Regions from separate parts of the Enterocloster bolteae genome, predicted to be linked through region 2. Evidence: predicted binding sites of a transcription regulator. Region 2 holds the regulator's gene; each other region holds the start of a gene.

Region 1 (9,955 bases), 670 kb from region 2:
CGGGAAGGGAGAGCAATGGACCAGAATTGATTATAATGGGACAGCGGGCTACATATCATCGGGATATATAACCACCCAGGTTCCGGAGACCGCAGCTTTGCCGCCTCAGGCATGTGTGGACAGCGGGGAGGTAACCCTGAATCCTTCGTGGAAATACGCGGAGTTTTCCAAGATTAATTCGGGTGCGGCAGTCCTGTACCGTTCCGAGGCAGCCAGTCCCAAAGGCATTACGGTTTGTGTCAACGCGGGTCATGGAACAAAGGGGGGAGCTTCTGTCAAGACGCAGTGTCATCCCGACGGCACTCCCAAGGTAACCGGAGGCACTACCGGCGCAGGGGCCACCTCTGCGGCAGCCGTGTCAGGCGGCATGACCTTTTCTGACGGAACTCCTGAGAGTAAGGTGACGCTGTCCATGGCAAAAATACTTAAGGATAAGCTGCTGGCGGCAGGATATGATGTGCTGATGATCCGGGAGAGCGACGATGTCCAGCTGGACAACATAGCCAGAACCGTCATTGCCAACAATGCAAGCGACTGCCATATTGCCCTTCACTGGGATTCCACCACCAATAACAAAGGGGCATTTTACATGAGTGTTCCCAATGTGGAATCATACCGCAGCATGGAACCTGTAAAGTCCCACTGGCAGCAGCACAACGCCCTTGGTGAAAGCCTGGTGGCTGGCCTTAAGGGGGCGGGAGTCAAGATATTTTCCGGCGGCTCCATGGCCATGGATCTGACCCAGACTTCCTTTTCCACGGTGCCTTCTGTGGATATAGAGCTGGGAGATAAGGCATCCGACCACTCTTCGGCCACGCTGGCCACGCTGGCAGACGGACTGGTGGCCGGGGTGAACCAGTATTTTGGACAATAAAGAACAATTGTAAATGTAAGGAAAACGTAAATCCTTCCACATTTACAAATAATACCTGATGCGTTACAATGGACATAACACCAAAGGTTTGTTTAAGACAAGGAGGGATTACATGAAATTGATGAAACGTCTGGCGGCAGTGGTTCTGGGAGTTGCCCTTTTATGTCCCATGACCGCCTATGCGGCCCAGTCACAGGAAGCATTGGAGCTGTACAAGGCAGTGGAAGCCAGAAACCAGAACATGACGGATATGAACGCCTTTTACGATTTCAAGATGAAGATGTCAGGCAGCCTGTTTGAGAATGAAGGTATTGATCCCGTTGATATGCGGCTGGAGATGAATATGAAGATGAATCATATACAGGATCCCAGCCAGATGCGCTACATGGCCTATTGCCGTATGACGGTTCCGGAAAGTGAGCCTATCACCTATTCCATGTATTATCTGGACGGTTATATCTACATGGATATGCTGGGCCAGAAGGTTAAGTACCCTGTGGCCATGGGAGACATGATGAACCAGGCCCTGGCGTCATCCAAGGCATTCGATGTGCCGGAAGATTTGGTTGGAGACTTTAGCCTGTGGGATGAGGGAGAGAACAAGGTCATCGGCTATACCATCAATGATGCCAAGATGAACGAGTACATGCAGATGGTACTGGGTTCCACCGGACTTACAGGCATGCTGGACGGCCTTGATATGAAGCTTCACAATATCCGCGGAGAATATGTGGTTAATCCGGCCGGCGACTGCATTAAGATGCGCCTTAAGATGGATATGGATATGACCATGCAGGGTGAGACCTTCAGTGTGAATCTGGACGGCGATGTGGGAATAGCGGATCCCGGCCAGCCCGTGGATGTGCCTGTTCCAAATCCTGCGGAATATACCGAGATGCAGGCAGCAGCCAGTTAGAGGAAATTTGAGGCTGTATGAAAGGCAGTTTTAGAATTTGCGAAAATGTCTAAAAAATTAACGCCAACTACTACACAAAACACGGATTTTAGTGTATAATGCAGTAGTTGGCATTTTTTTGGAGGAGTACCCAAGTGGCTGAAGGGTCTGGCTTCGAACACCAGTAGGTCGGTAGCACCGGCGCGAGGGTTCAAATCCCTCCTCCTCCGTTTATGCAATGAGGACAGTCCGTAAGGACTGTACCTGAAACAGAACACATACCAGCACAATGCCCGGAGCGGGCCGTATCTGCGGTCCTCCGGGCATTGTGCTGTTTTGTGCTGTGACGATTGCAGGCATCTGCACCGGCCCGGGAAGGAAGGGGGTAAAAGTGCGCGGAAAAATGCAGCCCTGATTCATCAGGACTGCATGCGGTTTTCAGGAAATTCCTGAGGAAAATCATGGGTGGCGTTATCAGCACCGGGTAAATCTATTTCAGGAATGTCTCCATCCCCATAGGTGCTGCTGTTTCTTCCTGGAAGTTCCAGGGGTTCCTGTCTGCCGGGATCCTGCTTTCCGGGTGTCTGTATTCTGTCCATGTGCCATCATCCTTCCGTAAACATATTTTCCACGTAGTTGCGCATTTCCTCATGGCTCATTATGTTTCTGGCCCTGTTTACCACCTGTTTCTGCTCCGGCTCCGTAAGACCGGAGAAACGGCTCATGGCTTCGGGATTCATGGCCAGCTCCATGGTAAATCCAATGGGAAGTTCATCTCGCTCTATCATATTCATCACCTCAGGATTAGTATGGAAGGCGGGGATGGAAAATATGCATGGCAGGATTGGGTATTTAGCAGGATTCGGTATTTAAAATGTACCTGTAACGGAACCGGGAATGGTGAATTGTACGGCACCCATGTATCCCGGCGCCACATCATATTCATTAAAGGTAATCACAAGTTCGCCGTTTTCATTGAAGTAATAACTTTCATCGCCTGTTAGTCCCTTGAAATCCTCATCCGGCATATCGGATTGGTAGAAGTACACCACAGAGTCATCCTTTGCCATCTGTTGAGCCATCTGGCTTTTTATATTATCGCTGACGGCCTCCAGCATTTCCGGACGGTCATGGAACAGGTCTTTTAAGGAGATGATGCTGCCGGTAGCCTTATCTATGGTAAATACCTTGACAAACTGAGTGCCGCTGGCCATGGTAAGGGTGGTATCAATGCGGATGGACAGGTATTTGCTGTTGTCTGTCACCACTTTATACTGTGAATCCAGGCCATAGTGCCCCTCTCCGTTGTCCCTGGACAATTCTTCCTCGTACATGGCGATAAGCTCATTGCCGTAATCCTCTATGGATTTGTTGGCCGGTACCTGGGCGCCCTCGGTCCCTTCAATCGTCACCTGGGGAACCTTGATATCTGCCTCAAAATTATCTTTTTTATCTTCATAGGTGCGGAAGGTTACCACCTTTGCAATGGATCCAATGACCGGAATCTGTTCCATGGCATTGGCAAGGGCCGGAGTGGCGTTGGCCAGCACGGTAATGGCAATCATGGCAGCGGCAGCGGCCCCGCCTGTTTTTTTTGCGAATTTCATGATAATCACACCTTTCTGTTCTTTTTTTGCCTGGGCAATGCCCGCAAGCATGCGTTCCTTTGCTTCCGTTGGAACCGGTATGCTTTCATAATCTGATTTCAGCTTATCCATCGGTCTGTTTTCTTCCTGTTTCATGAGCATGGCTCCTTTCTGAAAAATGGTTCTGGTTTGCGCCCAAGGGCATTGGCTCCAGTTCCAGCCTTAGTTTTTTCAGGGTACGGTAAAGCCTGGCCTTTACTGTATTGAGATTTTCACCTACTATATCAGCAATATCTTCTAATTTAAGATCCTCAAAATACCGCAGTATGATGACGGTCCTGCTTTTGTCATCCAGCCGTTTTATCATCTGTTTTAAGTCCAGGTCCTGGTAATGGTCCTCTGTGGGAGTCTCCGGCATTTCTTCTGTGGGTGTTTCTTTCTTTTTCCTGCGCAGCATATCCAGGCTTGTGTTGACCACGATCCGGTAAATCCATGTGGACAGGTAGTCTTTATTTCTGACCCCTTTGCAGTCCTTAATTGCCCGATAGGCGCTTTCCTGGACTACATCCAGGGCATCATCCTGGTTTCGCATCAGCTTAAATGCCAGGCGGTAGTAGCGTTCATAATTTTCTGTAAGGAGACGTTCTGTTTCCGCCGTATTGTTGTATAAGCCCATGTATCTGCATCCTCCTTTCGTATCCTTCTGACTGTTAGACGTCTGAGGCGGGGATAAAGTTGCATCTATTTTAAGATTTTACAGATTGGTTTATAAAATGCAACATCCATTGTGTTTTAAGCTGAAAAATGTTATATTGTTCATGTGACAGAATCAGCGGAACATGAATCAATGAAAGGTGTACGAAAGGATGAAAGAGGAACGGACCAACGATATAGACAGGATGAGAGAATACGAAGATATCCGGCAGGTACCGCTGGAGCCCAACAGGCCTGCGTCAGGCCGGCAGAATCCTCCTGTGGGGGATTCCTACATAGGGGGCAGGCCCAGACGAGAGCGGATTTCCAGGAGAAAGCCCGGTATAGGAGATGGGGCGCCGGAGGCCAGAACGTCTGCAGCCAGAACATCTGCAGCCAGAAAGTCTGCTGACAGAACGGCGCAGGAGGTCCAGAACACCGGAAAGAAGGCTGACCGGTCCCAAAGAAGTAAAAAAGCAGGAAATTCAGGCTCAGGAGAACACCGGAACCGTTCGGGCAAAGGCGTGTCCTTCCTTGCACTTTTGCTGGTGCTCATATTGGGCGCCGGCGCCGGTCTGGGCGGAGGCTATTACCTCTGGGGATGGGAGCGGCCTTATACCGTGGATTTGAAGGCGGTGGAGGTGCCGGATTATGTAGAGCAGGATTTTATAAGGAAGAATATATTTTCCAGACCGGACGTGGGGCGTCAGAAGGTGGATAAGATTGTCATACACTATGTGGCCAATCCCGGCTCCACGGCCAAGAATAACAGGGACTATTTTGACAGCCTGGCTGACCAGGACCCGCAAAAAAGCGGTTCGTCTGCCAGCAGCCATTTTGTGGTGGGGCTGGAAGGTGAAGTTATCCAGTGCATCCCTGTAAATGAGATTGCCTATGCCAATGCCCCTTTAAACAACACCACAGTCGCCATAGAGGTGTGCCATCCGGACGACAGCGGAAAGTTCAATGATGCCACCTATGAATCCCTGGTGGATTTGACAGCCTTCCTCTGCAGGCAGCTGAAACTGACGCCCGGGGACGTTATACGCCATTATGATGTGAATGAAAAACTCTGCCCCAAGTATTATGTGGAGCATGAGGACGCATGGGAGCAGTTTCTTAAGGATGTAAAGACGGCCATGAAGACGGAAAGTGCGGGATGAGGTGCATAGACATATTAAACTAAATACATAAATATAATAAATGCCGTACAGTCTTGAGGTAAAAGATTGTACGGCGTTTTCAGACGCAGACGGAAACTTCCGGCTAAAGAGGAATGAATTCCGGCTTTCTGCCATGGTACACGGTAAAATATCTATAACCGCAGTCAGACAGCAGTTCGCGGCAGGTGTCAAAGGCATAACCCACATATTCCGGGGTATGGGCGTCGGAACCAATGGTTATCATCTCGCCTCCCAGCTCCCGGTAGCGCATGAGAATCTTCCGGCAGGGATTGGGCTGGCCCAGGCCGTACTTGAAACCGCCTGTGTTGCACTCCAGGGATTTGCCGTTTTCAATAAGAATCTTTAAGAGAGGGTCAATCCACTGGCTCAGATGCCGGTAGTCGTAAAAGTCATTCTGGTGGGGAGCGTAGCGCACCGCATAATCCAGATGGCCAAAGGAATCAAAGGTGCGGCACAGGTCTCTGACACGCACCAGGGAGGCTTCAAAGAAATCCTCAAAGCCGGGCACCTCGCCCCGCTTGTTCCAGTATTCCGGGTCATATGGGTCCATGCTCTTTACAAAATGGCTGGATCCGATGATGAAATCAAAGGAATCCCCATAGCGCTTTACAAAGTGATCCAAATATTCCTTAAGATGATCCTGAAGTCCCAGCTCGATTCCGATGTTGATGCGGATGCGGTCCCTGTACTCTGCCTGGAGCATGCGCAGGGACGTGAGATAGGTGGGGATATCCAGGATAAAATCACAGTCGCAGAATCCGGAATCGTAGTCGTGGTGGTCGGTAATGCACATCTCCTTCATGCCCAGTTCTATGGCTTTCTCAATCTGCAGGCTGATGGGGGTGTTGGAGTCACCGGAAAATTCAGTGTGCAGATGGCAGTCGTATATCATCGGAGCTTCTCCTTTGCTTCTATATAAATAATAGCTTCTTAATAAAAAACAGCAGTATTTTTATTAATACCGGCATTTTCATACGCATTTCATAACAACATTATAGCAGAAAATACCCGAATGGCAAGATTCCAGTCTTTTCTTCGTATAAAAAGGTCAAAGATCCGTAAAAATAAAAAAAGGACTTGCCATTTCTTTAGAAATTGATTACAATAGAGAGAAGTTGATTAATATTTAACAATAATATATTTTTTAACAAACTAGGAGGAATTGAATCATGGCAGTAAAAGTAGCGATTAATGGATTTGGACGTATTGGACGTCTGGCTTTCCGTCAGATGTTCGGAGCAGAAGGTTACGATGTAGTAGCTATCAATGACTTAACCGATCCTAAGATGTTAGCTCATCTGTTAAAGTATGATACAGCACAGGGTGGATATGCCGGCGTTTATGGCCAGGGTCTGCACACTGTTGAGGCTGGAGAGGATTCCATCACTGTAGACGGCAAGAAAATCACCATCTACAAGGAGCCAAAGGCTGCTGATCTTCCATGGGGCGAAATCGGCGTAGACGTAGTTCTGGAGTGTACAGGATTCTACTGCTCTAAGGACAAAGCTCAGGCACACATCGAGGCAGGCGCTAAGAAAGTTGTTATCTCCGCTCCTGCAGGCAATGACCTTCCTACTATTGTATACAGCGTTAATGAGAATGTACTGACAGCTGATGATAAGATTATCTCCGCAGCTTCCTGTACAACAAACTGCTTAGCTCCTATGGCTAAGGCTCTGAATGATTATGCTCCTATCCAGAGCGGTATCATGTCCACCATCCACGCTTACACAGGCGATCAGATGATTCTGGACGGACCACACAGAAAAGGCGATTTAAGAAGAGCAAGAGCCGGCGCAGCTAACATCGTTCCTAACTCCACTGGTGCAGCTAAGGCTATCGGCCTGGTTATCCCAGAGCTGAACGGCAAGTTAATCGGTTCCGCACAGCGTGTACCTGTACCAACCGGTTCCACCACAATCTTAACAGCTGTTGTTAAGAAGGCTGGTGTTACAAAGGAAGACATCAACGCAGCTATGAAGGCAGCTGCCAGCGAGTCCTTTGGATACAATGAGGATGCCATCGTATCTTCCGACGTTATCGGCATGAGATATGGTTCTCTGTTCGATGCAACACAGACCATGGTAGCTCAGATTGCAGATGATCTGTATGAAGTACAGGTTGTTTCATGGTATGACAATGAGAACTCCTACACAAGCCAGATGGTAAGGACAATCAAGTACTTTGCTGAGTTAGGCTAATTGTGACAACAGGACAGTAATTTCTAAGTAGACTCATGAAGGGTCCGGTCGTTTGGGCCGGGCCCTTTGTTCGCCAAATGTATCAATGACTCTGAAAGGGGAAAGAAATATGTTAAACAAGAAAACAGTTGATGATTTAAAAGATTTACAGGGAAAAAAAGTACTGGTACGCTGTGATTTCAACGTTCCGTTAAAGGAAGGCGTTATCCAGAACTATAACCGTATTGACGGAGCCATCCCTACCATAAAGAAGCTTCTTGACCAGGGCGCCAAGGTTATCCTGTGCTCCCATTTAGGCAAGCCAAAGGGCGAGCCCGTTCCGGAGATGAGCCTTGCTCCTGTTGCTCCTGCTCTGAGCGAAAGACTGGGCGTAGAGGTTAAGTTTGTGGACGATCCAAAGGTAACAGGGCCTGAGACACAGAAGGTAGCTGCTGAGTTAAAGGACGGAGAGGTTCTGCTTCTTCAGAATACCCGTTACAGAGTTGAGGAGACCAAATTCAAAGACGGCGATGCTGCAAGCGAGGCTTATGCAAAAGAGCTGGCTGACCTGTGCGACGGCATTTTCGTAAACGACGCATTCGGCACAGCCCACAGGGCACACTGCTCCAACGTAGGCGTTACCAGATTTACCAAGGAGAACGTGGTGGGATACCTGATGGAAAAGGAAATCAGGTTCTTAGGACAGGCGGTTGAGAATCCGGTTCGTCCATTCGTGGCCATTCTGGGCGGCGCCAAGGTTTCCGATAAGATTAATGTAATTAACAACCTGTTAGACAAGGTTGACACCCTGATTATCGGCGGAGGTATGGCTTACACCTTTGCAAAGGCACAGGGCCAGGAAATCGGCAATTCCTTATGTGAGGCAGATAAGCTGGACTATGCACTGGAGATGATTAAGAAGGCAGAAGAGAAGGGCGTTAAGCTGCTGCTTCCTGTTGATCATGTGGAAGGAAAGGAATTCTCCAACGACACCGAGCATAAAGTAGTGGATGTAATTGACGCAGGCTGGTCAGGATTTGACATCGGACCTAAGACCATCGCGCTTTACAAGGAAGCACTGCAGGGCGCCAAGACGGTTGTGTGGAATGGACCTATGGGCGTGTTCGAGTTCTCCAACTTCGCAGAAGGCACACTGGAAGTATGCCGTGCGGTTGCTGAACTGGCAGATGCCACCACGGTTATCGGCGGCGGCGACTCTGTCAATGCTGTGAAGAGACTGGGCTTTGCTGATAAGATGACCCATATCTCCACCGGCGGCGGCGCTTCCCTGGAATTCCTGGAGGGCAAGGAACTGCCAGGTGTGGCTGCAGCTGACAACAAAGCTTAATTCGGTTTTCCCATAAGTGATTACAGTGTGAAAGGGAGAGGTAAAATACAATGTCAAGAAAGAAAATTATAGCAGGCAACTGGAAGATGAACATGACTCCGTCAGAGGCGGTTGCCCTTGTAAACGAGTTAAAGCCATTGGTAGCGAATGAGGATGTGGATGTGGTATTCTGTGTGCCTGCCATTGACATTATTCCTGCTATGGAAGCAGCTAAGGGATCCAATATCTGTATCGGAGCCGAGAACATGTACTATGAGGAGAAGGGCGCTTATACAGGCGAGATTTCTCCCAACATGCTGGTAGACGCCGGCGTTAAGTACGTAATCATCGGTCATTCAGAGAGACGCGAGTATTTCGCAGAGACAGATGAGACCGTGAACAAAAAGGTGTTAAAGGCCTTTGAACACGGCATCACACCGATTGTCTGCTGCGGAGAGACACTCACACAGAGGGAGCAGGGAATCACCATTGACTGGATCCGCCAGCAGATTAAGATTGCATTCCTGAATGTGACAGCTGACCAGGCTAAGACTGCGGTTATTGCTTACGAGCCAATCTGGGCAATCGGAACCGGCAAGGTGGCTACCACAGAGCAGGCTGAGGAAGTCTGCGCAGCTATCCGTGTATGCATTGGAGAGATTTACGATGAGGCTACAGCTGAGGCAATCCGTATCCAGTACGGCGGCTCTGTATCCGCATCTTCCGCTCCGGAGCTTTTCGCACAGCCGGATATGGATGGAGGACTGGTAGGCGGCGCTTCCTTAAAGCCTGACTTTGGCAAGATTGTAAATTACAACAAGTAATAACGGAATGTGTGCCCTGCTCCTGACCGGAGCGTGACCCAATGCGGGATTCACGCGCCATAAGGCGGCAGGGCATTTAAAACAGAAGGAGATTGAAAATGAGTAAAAAACCAACCGTATTAATGATTTTAGACGGCTACGGACTGAACGATAACTGCCAGCACAACGCTGTATGCGAGGGCAAGACTCCGGTTATGGACCAGCTCATGAGCCAGTGCCCCTTTGTAAAGGGCGAGGCCAGCGGCATGGCAGTGGGACTTCCCGAGGGACAGATGGGCAACTCTGAGGTAGGTCATCTGAACATGGGAGCAGGTCGTATCGTATACCAGGAACTGACCAGAATCACAAAATCCATTCAGGATGGGGACTTTTTCCAGATTCCGGAGTTCCTC
Region 2 (9,955 bases):
GGAATTCATAGGCCTTCATGCCCTCGCCGCTGAGGCTCAGGACGATTTCTCTCTGGTTCATGCTGGAACGGTGCTTTTCCAGCAGGCCCAGCTTTACAAGGCGCGCCACCTGAAGGGATACGGTGGAGATGTTGGAGTCAGTGGACTGGGCGATGAGCTTCAGATTGCACTTGGGATTGTCACCAATCAGGTTTATGATGGACATTTGGTCCACGCGAAGCATCTTATCGGTACCGTAGCTGCGGAAGTCCTTGCCGTACTCATACATCTGACGGTTATATTTCATGATTAATGATATGGTTTCCTGGATTTGATTCTTTTTTTCCATAATTCCCCCGGTTATTTAATGATAAAACTGTACTCCTATTAGTATAAGGAAAAACAGGAAAGATTTCAACCTAATTTCGACACATATTCATGGCACCTGGAATGGCACCCCTCCTACATGGGTTACGGTTCTGTTTTAACGCTTATCCCAAACCTGGGGGTATGGAGAACCGGATGTAAATAGAGTATTTGAACAAATAGCATCTTTATAATCATAATTAACATATCTCCAGGCCGGCACAAAACTGCCGGCTTTTCCTTTTTGGCATAACTTAATTCTCATTATATTATCTCATTATATGAATGGATCATTTCCCGCATCAATGAACGCATCTGTCTGGTTCAGGTCCGGCACGGGTCTGATGCGACAGCCTGCATAACAAATATATATAATATGACGGAATCAAGGAAACAAATATCCGCGAGTTGATATAAATTTGCATAAAAATATGTTGAAATATGGCGAAAAATATAGTATACTTCTTATTGTAAATAGTTTAAAGGTTAAACAGTTTTAATATTAAAATATAATCAAGGGGAAAGCTGTTTGACCGTACATCATTATGAATCACAGGAGGGAAGTATATGTTAGTAACATCAGGATTAAGTTTTGTAGCAGCATTATTGGCCATTAATGCATTTGTGTTCTGGATTGTAAAGAAGTACCCCTTAAAGATTTATAAGTTCCTGCCGCCGGTCATTATTGTATTCCTGATCGTTGTGTGCTGCAATACCTTTGGTGTATGGTCTTTCAGCAATAAGGCCGTCAGCTCCATGAGGAGCAATATCCTGGAATACATGGTTCCCTTCATGGTATTCTGTATCGCGGTGCAGTGTGATTTCAAGAAGATGGTAAAGATAGGTCCCAAGCTGCTGGCCGTATTCCTGTGCACCACCCTGAGTATCTGCATTGGCATGGTGGTGGTATATAAGTGCTTTGCCGGTCCTCTGGGACTGCAGCAGATTCCCCAGTCCTTCGGCACATGGACCGCCAGCTTTACGGGAGGCATTGAAAACCTGTACGCGGTTGCCGGGGCAGTGGGGCTGAGCGATGAGAACCTGGCCAATGTACTGCTGCTGATTAACCTGATATTCCGTCCCTGGATGACCATATTGATTGTCATGGTTCCCTTTGCCGCCAGGTTTAATAAGTGGACAGGCGGAAAACCCGAGGAAATAGATGTGATTGCCTCAAGGCTTGATGAGACAAAGAGGGAAAAGCAGATTCCTACTTCTCTGGATCTGTTCATGATTATGGGTGTGGGCCTTGTGATTGTGGCGTTCGGCTTCCATATGGGCGACTTTTTAGGAGCGCTGATACCCGCAGTGCCCGCCCAGGTATGGCTGTATCTTATGGTGACAGCCATCGGCGTCATCATCGGCACCACCACGGAATTCGGCTATATAAACGGTCTGGAGCTGATAGGAGGAACGCTGGCTATCTTTGCCCTTTCCGTATCATCCTCCAATGTGGACTTAAGGAGCTTTGCCAATGCAGGCGTATTCTTCCTGTCCGGCGTGACTGTGCTTCTGATACATGTAATCATCATGTTCCTGGTGGCAAAGCTTATGAAGGTAGATTTGTGTACACTGGGAATTGCAAGCATCGCCAATATCGGCGGCGTGTCGTCGGCACCGGTGGTTGCGGCTGCTTATGGTAAATCCTATCAGTCTATCTCCGTTATCATGGCAGCTATCGGCTCCATGATTGGAACCTTTGTGGGCCTGGGCATGTGTAACCTGCTGCTTATGATGGGGTAGACAAGAGAGGGGGCCTGAGGGTATGATAGATACCATCAGGCGGGACGCATCCTGCGGGTATGCGTCCCAATAAATGATAAGTAACTAAGAAAGGTTGGTAAGGAAACATGTATGATTTCGACAGGACATTTGACAGACATAATACGGAGGTAATTAAGTGGGACCGGCTGGAAAAAGATTTTGGCCGGAAGGATCTGATTCCCTTTGGAATCGCGGACATGGACTTTGAGACACTGCCGGAGATCACCCGGGCCATGACGGAGAGGGCAAAGCATCCGACCTATGGGTATACGTTCCCGTCGGAGGGGTACTACGAGAGCTTTATTGAATGGAACAGAACGCGCAATCACTTTGACATAAAGAGGGAGGAGCTGATTACTATTCCAGGCGTTGTCTGCGCATGTTCCTTCATCATCTATGCACTGACGGAAAAAGGGGACAAGGTGATGGTAAACACGCCTGTTTACGACCCGTTTTTTAAGGTGATTGAGCAGCAGGAGAGGACCCTGGTGACCTCATCCCTGAAGCTTGAACATGGACGGTATGAAATGGATTTTGAGGACATGGAGGAGAAATTCAAGGAGGGGGTTAAGCTCTTCATCCTTTGCAGCCCCCATAACCCGGTGGGCCGTGTGTGGACCATGGAGGAGCTGACCAGACTCAATGATTTGTGCAGCCGCTACCATGTTCTGGTATTTTCGGACGAGATCCACTCGGATCTGGTTTTTCCGGGACACAAGCATATTCCTTACCAGACAGTGAACCAGGATGCGGCGGGGCGCAGCGTCACTGCCATGGCTCCCAGCAAAACCTTTAATATTGCCGGTCTTAAGTCCTCTGTCCTGATTATCAAGAATCCGGAACTGTATAGCAGGGTGAACAAGGTGGTCACCGCGTTTCATGTGGGAGTGGATCTGTTCGGACTTAAGGCCTTTGAGGTGGCCTACCGCCATGGGGCAGCCTATGTGGATGAGCTGAATCAGTACTTATATGAAAATGCGCAGTTTGTGGCAGAGTATGTGGCGGAGAACCTGCCTGCGGCAAAGACATATGTCCAGGATGGAACCTATCTTATGTGGCTGGGTTTTACGGCACTGGGATTAAGCCAGAAGGAACTCATGGAAAAGGTGGTAGGGGCAGGTGTGGCGCCCAATGACGGTTCCCACTATGGAATAGAAGGAAATGGATTCCTTCGTATCAATATCGGTACACAGAGAGCCATGCTTAAGGAAGGCCTTGAACGGCTGAAAACCATATTTGGCTGATGATGTGTGAGCGGATCTGAGAAAGGAAGTGTGACAGGATGCAGGGGTTACTGAATGAGGTGCAGGAATACAGGGACAGGATGGTGGAGTGGAGAAGGAATATACATTCCTGTCCTGAAACCGGATTTCATCTGCCAAAGACATCGGCCATGGTGGCGGGAGTGCTGGAGAAGCTGGGATTTCAGGTGCACACCGGATTTGCAGAAAGCGCTGTCCTGGGAATCCTGGAAACAGGCAGGCCGGGAAATACCATAGCGGTCAGGGCGGATATGGATGCCCTGGGGATGCAGGATGAGAAGGATGTGCCTTACCGCTCTGCCAGGGATGGGGTATGCCATGCCTGCGGCCACGACGTACATACAGCCCTTTTGCTGGGGCTGGCATCCTATCTTTCAGAGCACAGGGACCAGATTCCCGGCGGATGCGTCAAACTGATTTTCCAGCCTGCCGAGGAAGGTCCTGCGCCTGGCGGGGCAAAGCTCATCGTGGATTCAGGGGTGTTGGACGGCGTGGACGCCATATTCGGAGCCCACTGCCAGCCTCAATATCCGGCAGGTGTGATGGGATGCAGGTACGGAAGCTTTTTTGCCAGCGGTGATTTTTTCGAGGTAAAGCTTAAGGGAACCGGGTGCCATGCGGCTTCGCCCCATAAGGGGAAGGACCTGATATCCATTGCCATGGAGATGATTCAGGCCATACAGAATATAGGTTCCAGGGAAATACCGCCCATGAAGACAGCCGTTATCTCGGTATGCTCTATAAACGCCGGGGTACTGTCCACTAAAAATGTCCTTCCCTCAGAGCTGACCTTTGGAGGAACCTACCGGGCCCACGACGGTCAGGTGAGGGACTATATAGCAGGCAGGCTGGAGCAGATTGTAAGAGACTTAAGCCGGATGAACGAAATCACCTGTGAATTTGAGGATTCCTTTGCGTTTCCCTCCTTTGCCAATGACAGAGATATCACGGATACCATTTACCAATCCGCGGCAGAGGTATTGGGACAGGACAAGGTGATGAAGCGTCCGGAGCCTGAGATGGGATCAGAGGATTTTGCCTGGTATACCAGGAAATACAAAGGCGCCTTTTTCTTCTTCGGAGTGAAGAATGAGGAGAAAGGACTGACTGCCAGTCTGCATAATCCCAGATTTGATATTGATGAGGATGCCATGGTTCCGGCTTTGGCTGTCTATATTAACACACTGTACCATCTTCTGGAAAGGCAGGATGTATGAGCGCGAAAGACAATGCAGCAGTAGAAATGACAGAAGTGAAAAAAACAGAATCAGAAATGAAAAACAGGTCCATGGTGCTGTGGGCAATCCTGAGCCTTTCCATGGCCAATGCCCTGGTAGGAACTGGCATATCGCCTGCCCTGGGTGTCATACGCCAGAGTTTTCCGGATGCGCCCGGAGTGCTGGTGCAGATGATAGTGTCCCTGCCGTCCCTGATGGTAATTGCCGTGGCCATTCCCTTTGCATGGCTCAGCAGACGCTATTCTGTCCGGAAGCTCTGCGCTGCGGGACTGGTCCTGTTTCTGGCCGGCGGCCTTATGGGCGGTCTGGCTTCCGGAATTTATACCCTGGTCCTGACCAGAATCCTGATTGGAGCCGGATATGGGCTGATGATGCCCCTGTCAGTGGGGCTGCTGTCCTATTTCTTCACCAGGGAGGAACAGCACCGCTTAAATGGCGGCATTGTCATCTGGTCCAGTGTCTCATCCATCATATGCATGGTGCTGGCCGGGTACCTGGCTGCCATATCCTGGCGGGCGGTGTTTCTGGTGTATCTGTTTGGAATACCATGTCTGTGGCTGTGCCTTAAGCATATTCCTGATGTGACGGTCACCGGCGCCGGGGGAGCAGCGGGAGATGACAGGGCGCGCCGGGCCAGGGGGAATCTTGGCGTCATCAGGAAAACATGGGTCTATGGGGCCGGAACCTTTGTGGTGTTTGTAGGTTATTTTGCCATACTGAACAACTGTTCCTCCATCATTCTGTCGGAGGGCCTGATCAGCGGGGAAAAGGTGGGGATCATCATGTCCTTCCAGACTGTAAGCTCCCTGGTGACAGGGCTTTACATAGGAAAGCTTAAGAAACTCCTGGGAAGGTATATGGGCACCTTCATATGGCTGTGCTCCATTGGGGGACTGCTGTCCCTGTACGCGAAGAACAGTCTGGCATTGACCATGCTGGGACTGGTTCTGTTTGGAATTGCCCTTGCCTCGGCAGTGGGAACCTTTAACGCGGAGGCGTGTATTGCCTGTGAGAGGGATGAGTCCCTGGCGGCAGGCTCTGTCATCATGTTCATGAGAAGCCTGGGACAGTTTTCCTCACCCCTGGTACTGGGATTTATGGCCCGGACTGCGGGAGCTTCGGATATACGCTTCCCATATGAGGGCGCGGCCCTGCTGTCTGTTGTCATGATGGGGGTGTTCTGGGTAAACGGGCTGGTGAGAAGCAGCCTGAAAAAACAGGCGGCCTGCTGAAACCAAAATTTAGCCCGGAGTCCAGCACGGGATTCGGCCCGGGGTTCAGCCCGGATTTCAGCCCAGGGTTCAGCCCGGATTTCAGCCCAGGGTTCAGCCCGGAGTTCTGCCATGATATAAAAAGCTCCCTCCATGAGAGACAGAGAAACGTGTCTTTCATAAGGGAGCTTGTTTTGTAGTTATACAGTGAACCGGGTTCCCGCTGTCACAGCTCATCCCCTGCATCCCCGTCCTCATCCATGCCTTCCGGGGGATCGGATGGTTTCAGCACCCTGGTCATAAGACCCATGGCGTACATTACGATGGGAATGAACACCAGGGAGAAGATAACCGCCATGAGATAATTCTTCGGCGCGCCCATGACAGCCAGCACAATGGCCAGAATAAACAGTCCTGCCAGCAGGACGGCCCCCAAGAGGGCAAATATACGTTTCAGTTTCATTGAACAGCTCCTTTCTGCGGCATCAGGCCTCCTCGGCCAATTCTTCCCAGCTCTGGTACAGCTTTTCCAGCTGTCCGGCTATTTCCTCTTTTTCCTTATTCAGTTCCATAAGCCGGGGCACATCGGTGTACACCTCTTCCAGGGTGAGGAGGGCGTCGATCTCGCTGTCCCTGGTCTCCAGGGCGTGAATGGACTCCTCTGTTTTTCTGAGCTCGTTCTGAATCCTGCGTATACGGGCCTGTTCTTCCTTCTGGGCTTTCCATTCCAGCTTCAGGTCGTTTGGGGAACCCTGGGACGGCCGGTCCGGGGACTGGGAGGAACCGGACACTGCGGATGTACGGCTGTTCCTGGCTGCAAACGCGGCTTCCACCACATCCTTTTTCTCCAGATAATAGTCATAGCTGCCGATATAGTTAATCAGGGACTGTCCGGTCAAGTCCAGAATTCTGGTGGCTGTGCGGTTGATGAAATACCGGTCGTGGGATACATAGAGTACAGTTCCGGTGTAACGGCACAGGGCGCTTTCCAGGATTTCCTTGGAGGTGATGTCCAGATGGTTGGTGGGCTCGTCAAGGAGCAGGAAATTGGCGTCGGAAAGCATCAGCTTGGCCAGGGAGACCCGGCCCCGCTCGCCGCCGCTTAAATCGCGGATCAACTTGAACACATCATCCCCTGTAAAGAGAAAGGACGCCAGGGTGTTGCGGATCTGGGTATTGTTCATGCTGGGATAGGTGTCCTGGATTTCGTCAAACAAGGTCTTATCCATATGAAGGACCTGGTGTTCCTGGTCGTAGTAGCCGATGTGCACCTTGGAGCCCAGACGTATCTCGCCGGCATCGGCGGGCAGCAGCTGGTTGATGATTTTAAGGAGAGTGGTCTTGCCGGTGCCGTTGTTGCCGATGATGGCCACCCGTTCCCCGCGCTTGATTTCAAAATTTACGTCTGTGAACAGGGTCTGGCTGTCAAAGGACTTGCTCAGGCCGGTAACGGTAAGCACATCCTTGCCGCTTTCCACATCCGGCTCCAGCCGGATATCCATGGAGTCGTCGATGTCTATGGGCTTTTCCAGCCGGTCGATTTTATCCAGCATCTTTTCCCGGCTCTCGGCCCTGCGGATGGATTTTTCCCGGTTAAAGGATTTAAGCTTGGCAATGACGGCCTCCTGGTGCCTGATTTCCTGCTGCTGATTTAAGTATGCCCGGATTCTGGCGTCCCGAAGCATGGCTTTTTTGTCGCTGTAGGCCGTGTAATTGCCGCTGAACACGGTCCCGGTTCCATTGTCCAGCTCCACGATTTTTGTCACCACCCGGTCCAGGAAATAGCGGTCATGGGCAACGATGATTACGCTGCCGCTGTAGGTCTTAAGGTATGTCTCCAGCCAGGCGATGGATTCCATATCCAGGTGGTTGGTGGGCTCGTCAAGGAGCAGGATGTCAGGCTTGGTCAGCAGAAGCTTGCCCAGGGATACGCGGGTTTTCTGGCCCCCGGACAGGGCGTTGATGGGCTTTGAAAATTCCTCCTCGGCAAAGCCAAGGCCCTTTAATACGCCGGTGATTTCACTGCGGCAGGCATAACCGCCCTCCAGCTCAAACTGGTGGGTCAGGCGGCTGTATTCCTCCAGCATGTTTTCTAAACCTTCGCCGGACGCGCTTTTCATATCCAGTTCCAGGGAGCGGATGCGTTCTTCCATCTGAAGGATGGGGCGCTTGACCTCCAGCAGGGCGTCGTGGATGGTGCTCTCGCTGTCCAGGTCCTGGTGCTGGGCCAGGTAGCCGATGGAGGCCCCTTTGCTCAGGGCCACGCACCCCTCGTCACAGGCCAGTTCCCCGATGATGATTTTGAGGAGAGTGGACTTGCCGGCGCCGTTGATTCCGACAATGGCTGCCTTTTCATGGTCCTCCAGGTGGAAGGAAACCTGCTTTAATATATGTTTCTCTCCAAATGATTTGCTTATATTGCTGCATGATAAAATCATGGTAAACTCCTTTAAAAACGACATATTTAGCTCTCCCAAGTATAATATACGGAGACGATTTTTTCAAGAACATATGTAAACGGTTTGACATTTTTTTGACGTGTGTTTATAATAGAACTATTAAGGTTTTGACAGAATTGCACAATGGGAAGGTGGATACATCATGGAACGCAAGGAGATTTCGAAGGCAGTCATATCCAGGCTGCCCCGTTATTACCGTTATTTAGGTGAATTAATAGAGGAAGGTGTGGAGCGCATATCCTCCAATGAGCTGAGCGCCAGAATGAAAGTGACCGCGTCTCAGATCCGTCAGGATCTGAATAATTTCGGCGGATTCGGCCAGCAGGGCTACGGTTATAATGTTAAGTACCTCTATTCAGAGATCGCCAAAATACTTGGGATTGACAGACAGCACAATGTGATCATCATCGGAGCAGGAAACCTGGGACAGGCCATTGCCAACTATACGAATTTTGAGCGCAGGGGCTTTGTTATCAGGGGAATGTTTGATATTAACCCCAAACTGATCGGCCTGGTCATCAGAGGGATTGAGATTCGCTCCGTGGATGATTTGGAAACGTTTATCAGGGAGAATGAGATTCAGATTGCTGCTCTGACCATCCCGAAGACAAAGGCGCCGGAGATTGCGGACCGCCTGGTAAACGCGGGAATCAGGGCTATCTGGAATTTTGCCCATACGGATTTGGTGGTACCGGAGGATGTGGTGGTGGAGAATGTGCACCTGTCCGAGAGCCTGATGCGTCTTTCCTACCGGGTCAGCAGCATGTATGACCTGCAGGAGGAGAAAAAGAACGCGTTAAAGTAAATGTTTAGGAAGACAGCACCATGATACTTGGAGTTGGAACAGATTTAATTGAAATCAGACGCATGGAAAAAGCCTGTAAAAAGGATTATTTTGTGGTGCGTACATTTACGGATATGGAAAGCCGGCAAGCAAAGGGGTCCGCCTCTAAGCTGGCCGGCTCTTTTGCTGTGAAGGAAGCGGTTGCCAAGGCTTTGGGGACAGGGTTTCGGACCTTCATGCCCATCGACGTGGAGGTGCTCAGGGATGATATGGGAAAACCCTATGTCCGCCTTTACAGAGGGGCCCTTAAGCGGTTTCAGGAGATGGGAATGGAGCGTCTGGAGGTGTCCATCACCAATACAAGGGAATACGCCATGGCGTTTGCAGTGGGAGAAGGAAGGATAAAGGAGGTACAGCCAAATGAGGATGCTGGTAACGGGAAAACAGATGAAGGCCATTGACGCATACACCATCCACACCATAGGAATCCCCTCCCTGGTCCTGATGGAGCGGGCAGCTCTTAAGGTGGCCCTGGCAGCGGAGCGCCTGTGGGAAAAGGGGGATGTAATCTGGGCGGTGTGCGGCACCGGCAACAACGGGGCCGACGGTGTGGCGGCAGCCAGAATGCTTCATCTAAAAGGATATCCGGTGCGTGTATTTCTGGTGGGAAATCCGGATAAGGGAACAGAGGAATTCAGGACGCAGCTTAAGATTGCAGGCAACGTGGGACTTTTCACTCTGCCGTGGCAGGAGGGGGAGAAGGAAGAATGCGGCCTTCTCATAGACGCGGTGTTCGGCGTGGGACTGAGCCGCCCTGTGGAGGGGGATTACAGGCAGTGTATCGAAATGCTTGCGTCCAAGTCCATCCGCAGCACTGTGGCGGTGGATGTGC
Region 3 (9,955 bases), 1.7 Mb from region 2:
GACCCCGGATCCGCCGTGCATCACGATGGGAATGCCGATGCTTTCCCGTATCCTGCGTATCCTGTCAAAATCCAGCTTTGGCGTGGTCAGATACAGCCCGTGCACGGTGCCGAATGAGCAGGCCAGGGCGTCTATCCCGGTAAGCCCGGTGAAAGCCCGTGCCTGTTCCGGGTCCGTATAGCAGCTCTCCACAGCTTCCCCTTCTTCGCCTTCTCCCACGCTTGAGAATTCCTGCCTTCCCATGGCTCCTATCTCAGCCTCCACGGAAGCGCCCCAGTCTCCGGCCATTTCCACCGCAATCCTTGTGTTTGCCGCATTTTCCTCAAAGGGCAGAACGGAGCCGTCATACATCACTGAGGTGAAGCCCATTTCCAGGGCTTCCCTGAGGATTTCCAGCTTATCGCCGTGGTCCAGATGGACGCATACAGGCACAGAGGATTTCTCTGCCATCATCACCATCACCGGCCCGATGACCTTAAGAGGGATAATGGACTCATGGACCGGCGCAAACTGCAGGATAACCGGCTGTCCCAGCTCCTCAGCCGCCCCTAATACGGCCTGAATCCCCTCCAGAGATGTGATGTTGAAGGCGCCGACTGCTATTTTTTTTGCATCTGCCAGGTCTAAAACTGCTTTCATTGAAACTAACATGTTATATATTCTCCTTTCTTCCAGCCTGGGCCGGGACATACAATGAAATATATTCCTTAGTAATGCTTCTTCTGCCTCTTACGGAGGAAGCCGCGTTTTCCCTATGCGGCATTCCTTTTGTTTGGCCGCAAAGATGGTTTTTTTTATGTCACGGATGGATGATGTTCTGCTTCTCCCATCCAGCTTCCATCTTCTGCCTCAGCTCCTCAAAGGACAGCAGGCCGCTCAGGGCATCGTAGGCCGTGACGCAGGACGCACCCGTGGCAGCTGCCAGACGGATGCATTCAAGGGGCCCGCAGCCGTCCAGCATTGCCTTTATGAAGGCGGCTATGCTGGTATCCCCTGCCCCTGTTCCTGACAGGATGCAGTCCGGCACATAGCTGTCCTCAAAATAGCTGATATCATTCCATCCTGTAAATTCCGGCAGGAATTTCCTCCATACCGGCTCAGGTGCGGTCTTCAGATACATGCCGGCTGCCCCGCATTTCAGGAGAACGCATCTGGTCCCCATGGACAGCGCTCTGGCAGCCAAAGGCTTAACATCCTCCTCCAGGGATAATATGCCTGTGACATCCTCGCCACCTGCCTTCTCCTGCCATTTGCAGTACAGAGGACGGTCCAGCATGTATCCCAGCTCCTCAATGCTTGGCACGAAGAAATCCACATAGGGCAGCACCCGCTCCAGTATCCTTGCCCAGTCCATGCCTGCTGCCTCAGAATCCGGGTCCACCGCCACCAGGTCCAGGGACGTGGTAAGCCCCATGGATTTTACCTTCTTAAAAAGCCGTACCAGCTCCTCCCCCTCATCCAGATAAAACCTTCGCATAATGGGAGGATAACCAAAATGAAAATGTGATGCCTCCCCTACTTTTTCAAAGTCCACGTCCCCGCAGCCAAAGGTATCATTGCAGCCCGGATCGTGAAGAAAAAAACGGTCCAGTCCCTTGGGCGCCAGTACAATGGTATAGGACGTATTCTCACCAGGAACCTGGCTGATGCAGGTCTCACAGCCATGTGCGCTTATCATGTCCTTCAGTGCATTGCCAAAATAATCATCCCCTATTTTGGCCATCAGAACCACGTCTGCACCCAGACGTTTAAGACCCAGGCCTGTGTTGGAAACAGCTCCTCCTGTACACATCATGGCTTTTCCCACCTTAAGCAGCTTTCCCGGCTGAAACAGTTCAGAGAGCTTCTGCTTCCCGCTGTTTTGGAAAACCGGCGTAATGTCCAGGGAAATATGCCCGGCCACCGCTACCTTTTTATTTCCTTCTTCCATCTTACTTCCCCCTTCCGCACCCAATCATAGCAGTTTTCATGAATAAATCCAATGCTTTGTGTGCAATTATTACATAGGTAATATTTTATATGACATTTGTCATGTGCATATTGCACAATGCAAAATGCACTATACAAAAAACAAAAGTAATAAATCGCCGAAAATGCAAAAAAGCCCTGAGGGGCCGTGAATATCACGGCGCCCCCAGGGCTTTAAGGTTATTTATTTAACCCATACATGCAGATTCTAATGGCACTACGGATTCAAGTGGTACTTGCGAATTCTATATTTCGATTACACTGCTTACGCGATTGCCGCCGCTGTCTGTCCCCTGTCCCCTGACCACTCTATGGCGTCATAGGCCTGGGCAATATTCAGCATATGATCACCGATTCGCTCGTAGTCGGTCAGCATTTCCGAATACAGGATGGAGGACTCCACATTGCAGTTTCCCTCCCGCATGCGGTCAATCTGATTCTGCCGGAACTTGCGGGTGATATCGTCAATCCTCTGTTCAATCTCAGCCACCTCTGACAGCGGGGACTGCGTATCCCCGGCAGCCGCCGCCTTCAAAAGCTCCATGCCTTCCCGGCAGGTTTCCTCCATGACAGCAAATTCCTTCCTGGCGTAATTGGAAAACTGAAGTCCTTTTGCCTCTATGGTTTCGGCATACTCCGCCAGGTTCATGGCATGGTCACCGATCCGCTCAATATTTCCCAGAATGGTATACATCCGGTTCAGGGTGTCAATATCCTTGGGCGTCTGGTCCAGCACAAGTATCTTGGAAATCTTCTGGGACAGTCTCATATTGCTTAAATCAATTTCCTCTTCCCGGTCTGCGATGGCCTGGATTCCCTCCGAAGCTCCCTCCTCCACAGCCTTGAAGCTCTGGGATACATTCTCTGCCGCAGTTGCCAGCATCCCCTTAATCTCGTCATGAATCTGGTTGATCGCAATGGTGGAGATACCAAGGTGGTGCTTGGAGGCCATAAGCCCCTCAAACCACTGGTCCGCATCCTTTACAGGAACTGCCTTATCCGGAAGAATGGCAATGGCAATCTTCTCCAGAAGGGCGCCAAAGGGCAGAAGAATCAAGGTGGTGCTGATATTGAAAATAGTATGGACATTTGCAATCTGAGCCACCGGATTATCCGGAGTCAGGCTTACCACAAAGTCCGTAAAAGGAGTCAGGATGCACAGGGTCACAAACAGGGCCGTACCAATCACATTGAACATCAGATGAATCAGGGTGGTGCGCTTTGCATTGCGGCTGGTTCCCACAGAAGCCAGAAGCGCTGTAATACAGGTACCGATATTCTGGCCGAACAGCACGAACACGGCACTGTGAAGGTTGATGACGCCGCCCATAGCCAGAGCCTGAAGGATACCCACAGACGCAGACGAGGACTGGATAATGGCTGTGAATACCGCTCCTACCAGGATTCCCAGAAGGGGATTGGAAAACTTGGTCACCATATGGATGAAGGTTTCGGAATCCCGCAGGGGAACCATGGCATCGCTCATCATGCCCATGCCGATGAACAGGACGCCGATACCGGCAATAATACCTCCCACATGCTGTACCTTTTTATTTTTCGCGAAAATCAGGGACATAACGCCCACAAAGGCGATGAGCGGAGCCAATGCTCCTATGTCCAGGGCAATCAGCTGTCCCGTAATGGTGGTACCTACATTGGCACCCATGATAATCCATACAGCCTGCTTAAGTGTCATAAGACCCGAGTTGACAAATCCAACTGTCATGACGGTTGTGGCTGAAGACGACTGAATCAGGGCTGTGATTCCTGCCCCCACCAGCACTCCCAGAAAACGGTTTGCCGTAAGGCGCTCCAGAATCTGCTTCATACGGTTTCCAGCCACAGCTTCCAGATTGGTACTCATCATCTGCATGCCGTACATGAACAGGGCCAGGCCGCCCAGCAGGCTTAAAACCAATTCTACTCCCATGTGTTTTCTCCTTTTGTCCGAGGAAATTAGCTTCTGCTATATTATCATTTTACGGATAACCTTATGTGTTCCGGAATGATTCCGGGTAAAAATGGGCAAAAATATGGCATAGCCCGCCATCCCAAACAAACGATCGCAGGTTATGCCTCCTTTATCATATTCTTGCGGCATCCGTCACACAGGGCGTTTCCCATGATATCTATAGCCTCTTTTCCTGATTATTTACCATTTCTTTACGACTTCTTTACACATACTCATTATACGGGATATTTCATATGTCGTCAATATCGTTTCCCGCCAGTAATGTAAAGTCTATGTAAATTATGTGTAAAATTTCTTCTGGAAATACATATATTTACAAATCTCCCCGCAGCAGAGCCGCACCATTATCCATTTATTGAGTATATTGTTTTTTCCTGTTATTATACATGATTTTTAAAAGACCGATGGCAAGAACTGCCGGTATCCAGCCGGCTGCGGCCAGACCCGCCTTCAAATTACCTCCTGATGCCCCTGCTATGAGTCCCACCAGCGCCGGACCGCCGGCACATCCCAGATCCCCGGCCAGGGCCAGCAGGGCAAACATGGCAGTACCGCCCCGCGGACAGCTCACGGACGCCAGCGAGAATGCTCCCGGCCACAGGATACCCACGGAAAACCCGCACAGCCCGCAGCCGGCCAGTCCCAGAACAGGGCTGGCGGCAGTGGACGCCAGCCCATAGCTGAAAATGCACAAAACGGCGCTGCCTGTCATAAAGGCGGTGAGACGGATGCGCTGGCTGTATCTGGCATACATTGCCCTGGATATGCCCATGAGAATTGAAAACATACAAGGTCCGGCCAGATCTCCCACTGTCTTTGACACATTAAGCCCTGATTCAGCAAAAGCGGAGGCCCACTGGCTCATAGCCTGTTCCGATGCCCCTGCGCAGACCATAATAAAAATAAAAAGCCAGAACAGGCTGCTTTTTAACAGTCCCCGAATCCCCATCTCCTGCCCATCCTCTGTCAGTGCCAGAATGGGAACCCGCGAAAACAGGACAGCGTTCATAACAGGGACTGCTGCCCAGAGAAGGGCCAATACCCGCCAGCTGTTCAGACCCGCTGTCTGAAAAAAGACAGTGGACAGTACCACCACGGCCACGGACCCCCAGCAGTAAAAAGAGTGCAGCAGGCTCATGGCCGCATCTTTGCGGGCCGTTGGACAGGCTTCCACAATGGGGCTGATCAGTACTTCTATGATACCTCCCCCCACTGCGTACAGGGCAACGCACACAAGCAGTCCTCCAAAATGTCCCGGAACCATATCCGGCAGAAAGCTCAGCCCGGCCAGCCCCAGGGCAGCGAACACATGAGCCGCCACAATGCATGTCCTGTATCCAATCCTGTCCACAAACCGCGCCGACAACAGGTCCACCGCAAGCTGAATGCCAAAATTCACCGTAACCAGCATAGCAATGCGCGCCAGAGATATGCCATAGCTTTTCTGGAAAGTGAGAAATAAAAGCGGAGCAAAATTATTGACCACTGCCTGGACCACATATCCCAGGCAGCTGGCATTCAATGTTTGGTTGTAATTATCTTTAAGGGCCACTTATGCGGTCCCTCCTCCCCGTTTCCTTCATTCCGTTTTCTTTATTCCGTTTCCTTCATTCCGTTTCCTTCATTCCGCTTCCGGCAAAGCCCTAAAGCGCGGCCTCATGCTCCCGGCCATAGACCTCAATCTGTGTCAGGGCAGGGAAGGGGGACGGATCGTCTGCCTTTATGAGCTGTCCGAAGGTAAGCCATGTGATACCCCTGCGCTCCAGGCTGATGATATGAGGTTCAACGCTCTTTTCAAGCTCCACTGTCTCAGAGGTTCCGTCGGAAAAGGTAAAGGTCACCTTCTCCCACCAGTTGTCATGAGGAAAGTCAGCCCTTGTATAGAGGACAATCTGGTCAAAATCCACGGGGCGGCCAAACTCCAGCGTCATTTGGGCATCGTCCTGCATATTGATTCCCCATGACTCATATGGCCACTTTCCATGGGACAGGTTTGCCGTCACACCGTCAATGGCGTTGCGGGCCGCAAACACAGCCTCTCCCCTGGTTTCCACATTGGCGTGGGCGTGGGGATAACATTCCTGGCCCCTGTGCTGGTCCATAACGTTCTTGGCCAGATTCCGGTATGATTTAATTTCATAATCCCTGGCATACCGCATAGTCAGATAGTGGCGCTCTCCTGTAAATGATTTGGGGTTATAGGATGTCTTACCCTCTGCAAAGGGAACCTCATAAACCAGCTCATTTCCCGCCCCATAGATAAAGGCTTCATCCATGGTATCATCCACACGTATGATATAGAAACGGTTCTTTTCCGGAAGAGAAAATATAATCCTGTCTCCCTCCTCATACTCACCCTTCCATGCCAGTACGGCCTGTTCCCTGCCTGCGGCCTCCGCCTTTACCGCATCGTTTTTATCCTTCACTGTAATCTGCATTCCCATATATTTACACACTCCTCTTTCCAACAATTTCTTTTGGGTTCTTTCATTCTACCATGGAGTCCCAGGGAATACCATATACAAAAAAGGCGAAATTTTATAATATTTTAAGCATTAGCGAATATTCTAATATTTACAAAACCTTCACTTTTTATTCATCAGAACCTGATATTGCTGATGGTATAATGGAAAAAATAATGAATGAAGGGGATGTTTGGATGAATTGGAATGAAACATTGAGAAACAATGTAACCCGCGCCCAGGAACTGAAAACGTATATGAGGCTTACCAGCCAGGAGGAAGAACACATGACCCGAATCCTGGAACAGTTTCCCATGACAGTCACAAGATACTATCTGTCTCTTATTGACTGGAACAATCCGGAACAGGATCCTGTGTTCAGGATGTCTATACCCTCCATTCGTGAAACCGACCTGTCGGGGGACTTTGATACCAGCGGGGAGGCGGATAACACAGTGCTGCCCGGCCTGCAGCACAAGTACAGGCAGACGGCGCTCATCCTGTCCACCCACCGGTGCGCCATGTATTGCAGGCATTGCTTCCGCAAGCGGCTGGTGGGAATCTCCGGCGGCGAAACAGCCGGAAATGTGGACCAGATGGCTGCCTACATCGTCTCCCACCCTGAAATAACCAATGTGCTCATATCCGGCGGGGATTCCTTTCTGAACAGCAATCAAATCATACGCCGGTATCTGGAGGCATTCAGCTCCATTAAACATCTGGATCTAATCCGTTTCGGCACCCGCACCCCGGTGGTGCTGCCTATGCGGATTTATGATGACCCGGAACTTCTGGATATTCTGGCCCGCTATACAAAAATCAAACAAATCTATGTGGTGACCCAGTTTAACCATTCAAATGAACTGACTCCGCAAGCAGTAAAAGCGATCCGGTGCCTGATGGACGCTGGTATCATTGTAAAGAACCAGACCGTTCTGTTAAAAGGAATCAACGATGACGCAGGGAGTCTCGGAACCCTGTTAAAGAATCTGACAAGATACGGTGTCATTCCCTATTACATTTTCCAGTGCCGTCCCGTATCCGGGGTAAAGAGTCAGTTCCAGATTCCTTTGACAGAGGGCTGCCGCATTGTGGAAGAGGCAAAAAACATGCAGAACGGCCAGGGCAAATGCATCCGCTACGCCATGTCCCACGTCACCGGTAAAATCGAAATCCTGGGCCAAATGCCCGACAAAAACATGCTTTTTAAATATCATCAGGCAAAATATGAAAAAGACCAGGGCCGTATATTCTGCGAGAAATTGGCACCTGGACAGGCGTGGCTGCAGGGGTGATAACAGACTTTGCCGCAGACTGTTTCCCGGCCCATGCAGGACTTTGCCGCAGGCAAATGTTAAGCCGCGGGACATACCCTAACAGGGGCATGTCCTGCGGCCTTTTTGTGCCGTAGGCGGCTGTATATGTAATTACATCAGTGACAGATACAGGTTCTTGATATCCTCAAAGGACGGATCCTTTGGATTGCCCGGGCGGCAGGCATCATCCATGGCAGACTGTGACAGGAAGTCCACATCCTCTGGCTTAAGGATTTCCTTTAAGTCAGCAGGGATTCCCACGTCAGCGGACAGTTTCTTTACCGCGTCCACTGCTGCTTTGCGGTATTCCTCCTGTGTCATATTCTCAACACCATCCACGCCCATGGCAATGGCAATGTCTTTAAACTTGGTTCCTGTACATGGCGCATTGTATTCCATGACGGTTGGAAGGATGATGGCATTGGCAACGCCGTGGGGGGTATCATATAAAGCGCCCAGGCCATGAGCCATGGAGTGCACAATGCCCAGACCGCAGTTGGAGAATCCCATTCCGGTCAGATACTGGCCCAAAGCCATGCCTTCCCTGCCCTCTGGCTTGTTCTCCACCGCATCCCTCAGGCTGCGGGCGATTACTTCAATGGCTTTTAAGTTAAACATGTCGGTCATCTCCCAGGCACCCTTTGTGGTATAGCCCTCGATTGCATGGGTCAGGGCATCCATACCGGTAGCTGCTGTCAGTCCCTTGGGCATGGAAGACATCATCTCCGGATCAACCACTGCCACTACCGGGATATCATGGGTATCCACGCATACGAATTTACGCTTTTTCTCCACATCCGTGATCACGTAGTTAATGGTAACTTCCGCCGCGGTGCCTGCTGTGGTGGGAACTGCAATAATCGGCACACACGGATTCTTGGTCGGAGCAACGCCTTCCAGACTTCTCACATCCTCGAATTCAGGGTTGGTGATGATAACGCCGATAGCCTTGGAGGTATCCATGGAGGAACCGCCGCCAATGGCAATGATATAGTCGGCTCCGGATGCCTTGAAAGCCGCAACGCCGGTCTGCACGTTCTCGATGGTCGGGTTAGGTTTGATATTGGAATAAATCTCGTAGGCCAGTCCTGCATCCTCCAGTACCTTTGTCACCTTGCAGGTTACATTGAACTTAATCAGGTCAGGGTCGGAACATACAAAAGCCTTCTTAAATCCCCTTGCCTTTGCCTCATTTGCAATCTCCTGGATTGCACCTGCGCCGTGATAGGATGTCTCGTTTAATACGATTCTGTTTGCCATGATTTTCTTCTCCTTTACATTGACAGTATGCCGCCGGACCCATCTTAAGTGTCCGTGGATTTACCTGGTTGCTTTTGTTAATATTATAACAAGTCCTGTTTTAAAATAAAAGTGACAAACATCCCTGTCTGTCACTTTCCTTTAAGTTTTGTGCAGTTTCACCATTTAGGATTATGCATAATCACCATGTTCTGTCTCTGCTGCGGCTGGGGATATCCGGGACTTTCCGGGGCTTAAAGCAGTTTCAATTTTCCGAACACCTCTGCCAGCTTTGGCGGCATGGCTTCCACCAGCTTATCCGACATTTCCCGGGGTGTGTCCTTCATGCCTCCCAGAACCCACTTCACCGTCATGTATACAGAGCCCTGGCAGTACATCTCCAAAAGGAACTGAAGCTCCCGGCCCAAAGGCTGGCTGGTTTTTCTTGCAATCAGGTCCGTATAAAACTGGAGAATCAGTTCAAAATCATGTTCCTTTAATGAGTTCCTGTCATCGGAGCGGAACGCTTCTGTGAAAAACACCTTTTCATTGAGAATGAACTCAAACTTCCGGGTCAGGCTCTCCCCCACCGTATGCCCCATGCCAATCTGCTCAAAAGACTGAAGCACCAGCTTGTCAAAATACCAGTTTATCAGATCGTACTTGTCCAGAAAATTCCGGTAAAAGGTCTGCCGGGTCACACCGCAGCCCTCCACAATATTTTTGACCGTAATCTTATCCACGGGCGCTGTCTTCATGCACTCCTTAACGGATTCAGCCAGCTTGTATTTTGTTTTCTCCTGCTTTCCTGTAACGGCCATGGTATTCCTCCTGCGGCAGGTACTGCACGGAAACCCTCCGGTACCTGTGTATTTTGTAACATATCCCTGCGCCACAACAGGCAGTGCAGCCCTGGTTGCGCTGCACTGCCCGCTGCTTCTATGGACAGTATATCAAATTTTGAGACAGGCTTCTACCTGTTTTTGAAAATGCTTACC

Evidence for each region. Region 2 encodes Rex, which represses fermentation and respiration genes when NADH is low (regulators of the CRP and FNR family bind a similar motif). Its sites were predicted from a motif close to ATTGTTAANTANTTAACAAT; they were not measured.
Region 1: the regulator Rex is predicted to act here: its motif matches at 6,347-6,366, upstream of gap (type I glyceraldehyde-3-phosphate dehydrogenase).
Region 3: the regulator Rex is predicted to act here: its motif matches at 9,052-9,071, upstream of fucO (lactaldehyde reductase).

The regions. Positions count from the first base shown of each region.
Region 1 covers NZ_CP022464.2:2,209,250-2,219,204, forward strand. Annotated here, with positions in the region: gene CGC65_RS10360 (N-acetylmuramoyl-L-alanine amidase) at 1-874, shown strand, start outside; gene CGC65_RS10365 (DUF6612 family protein) at 987-1,790, shown strand; tRNA gene CGC65_RS10370 (tRNA-Ser) at 1,911-1,999, shown strand; gene CGC65_RS10380 (hypothetical protein) at 2,189-2,368, opposite strand; gene CGC65_RS10385 (hypothetical protein) at 2,375-2,557, opposite strand; gene rsiV (anti-sigma-V factor RsiV) at 2,639-3,511, opposite strand; gene CGC65_RS10395 (sigma-70 family RNA polymerase sigma factor) at 3,480-4,031, opposite strand; gene CGC65_RS10400 (peptidoglycan recognition protein family protein) at 4,222-5,211, shown strand; gene CGC65_RS10405 (histidinol-phosphatase HisJ family protein) at 5,315-6,124, opposite strand; gene gap (type I glyceraldehyde-3-phosphate dehydrogenase) at 6,402-7,433, shown strand; gene CGC65_RS10415 (phosphoglycerate kinase) at 7,543-8,760, shown strand; gene tpiA (triose-phosphate isomerase) at 8,811-9,563, shown strand; gene gpmI (2,3-bisphosphoglycerate-independent phosphoglycerate mutase) at 9,662-9,955, shown strand, end outside.
Region 2 covers NZ_CP022464.2:2,879,541-2,889,495, forward strand. Annotated here, with positions in the region: gene CGC65_RS13375 (MarR family winged helix-turn-helix transcriptional regulator) at 1-328, opposite strand, end outside; gene CGC65_RS13380 (DUF819 family protein) at 913-2,088, shown strand; gene CGC65_RS13385 (MalY/PatB family protein) at 2,196-3,353, shown strand; gene CGC65_RS13390 (M20 metallopeptidase family protein) at 3,392-4,588, shown strand; gene CGC65_RS13395 (MFS transporter) at 4,585-5,841, shown strand; gene CGC65_RS13400 (hypothetical protein) at 6,047-6,283, opposite strand; gene abc-f (ribosomal protection-like ABC-F family protein) at 6,306-8,258, opposite strand; gene CGC65_RS13410 (redox-sensing transcriptional repressor Rex) at 8,422-9,084, shown strand; gene acpS (holo-ACP synthase) at 9,105-9,524, shown strand; gene CGC65_RS13420 (bifunctional ADP-dependent NAD(P)H-hydrate dehydratase/NAD(P)H-hydrate epimerase) at 9,484-9,955, shown strand, end outside.
Region 3 covers NZ_CP022464.2:4,621,044-4,630,998, forward strand. Annotated here, with positions in the region: gene CGC65_RS21420 (class II fructose-bisphosphate aldolase) at 1-651, opposite strand, end outside; gene CGC65_RS21425 (carbohydrate kinase family protein) at 800-1,930, opposite strand; gene CGC65_RS21430 (Na/Pi cotransporter family protein) at 2,234-3,898, opposite strand; gene CGC65_RS21435 (MFS transporter) at 4,293-5,492, opposite strand; gene CGC65_RS21440 (DUF7402 domain-containing protein) at 5,584-6,384, opposite strand; gene CGC65_RS21445 (KamA family radical SAM protein) at 6,600-7,697, shown strand; gene fucO (lactaldehyde reductase) at 7,830-8,978, opposite strand; gene CGC65_RS21455 (TetR/AcrR family transcriptional regulator C-terminal domain-containing protein) at 9,212-9,778, opposite strand; gene CGC65_RS21460 (hypothetical protein) at 9,931-9,955, opposite strand, start outside.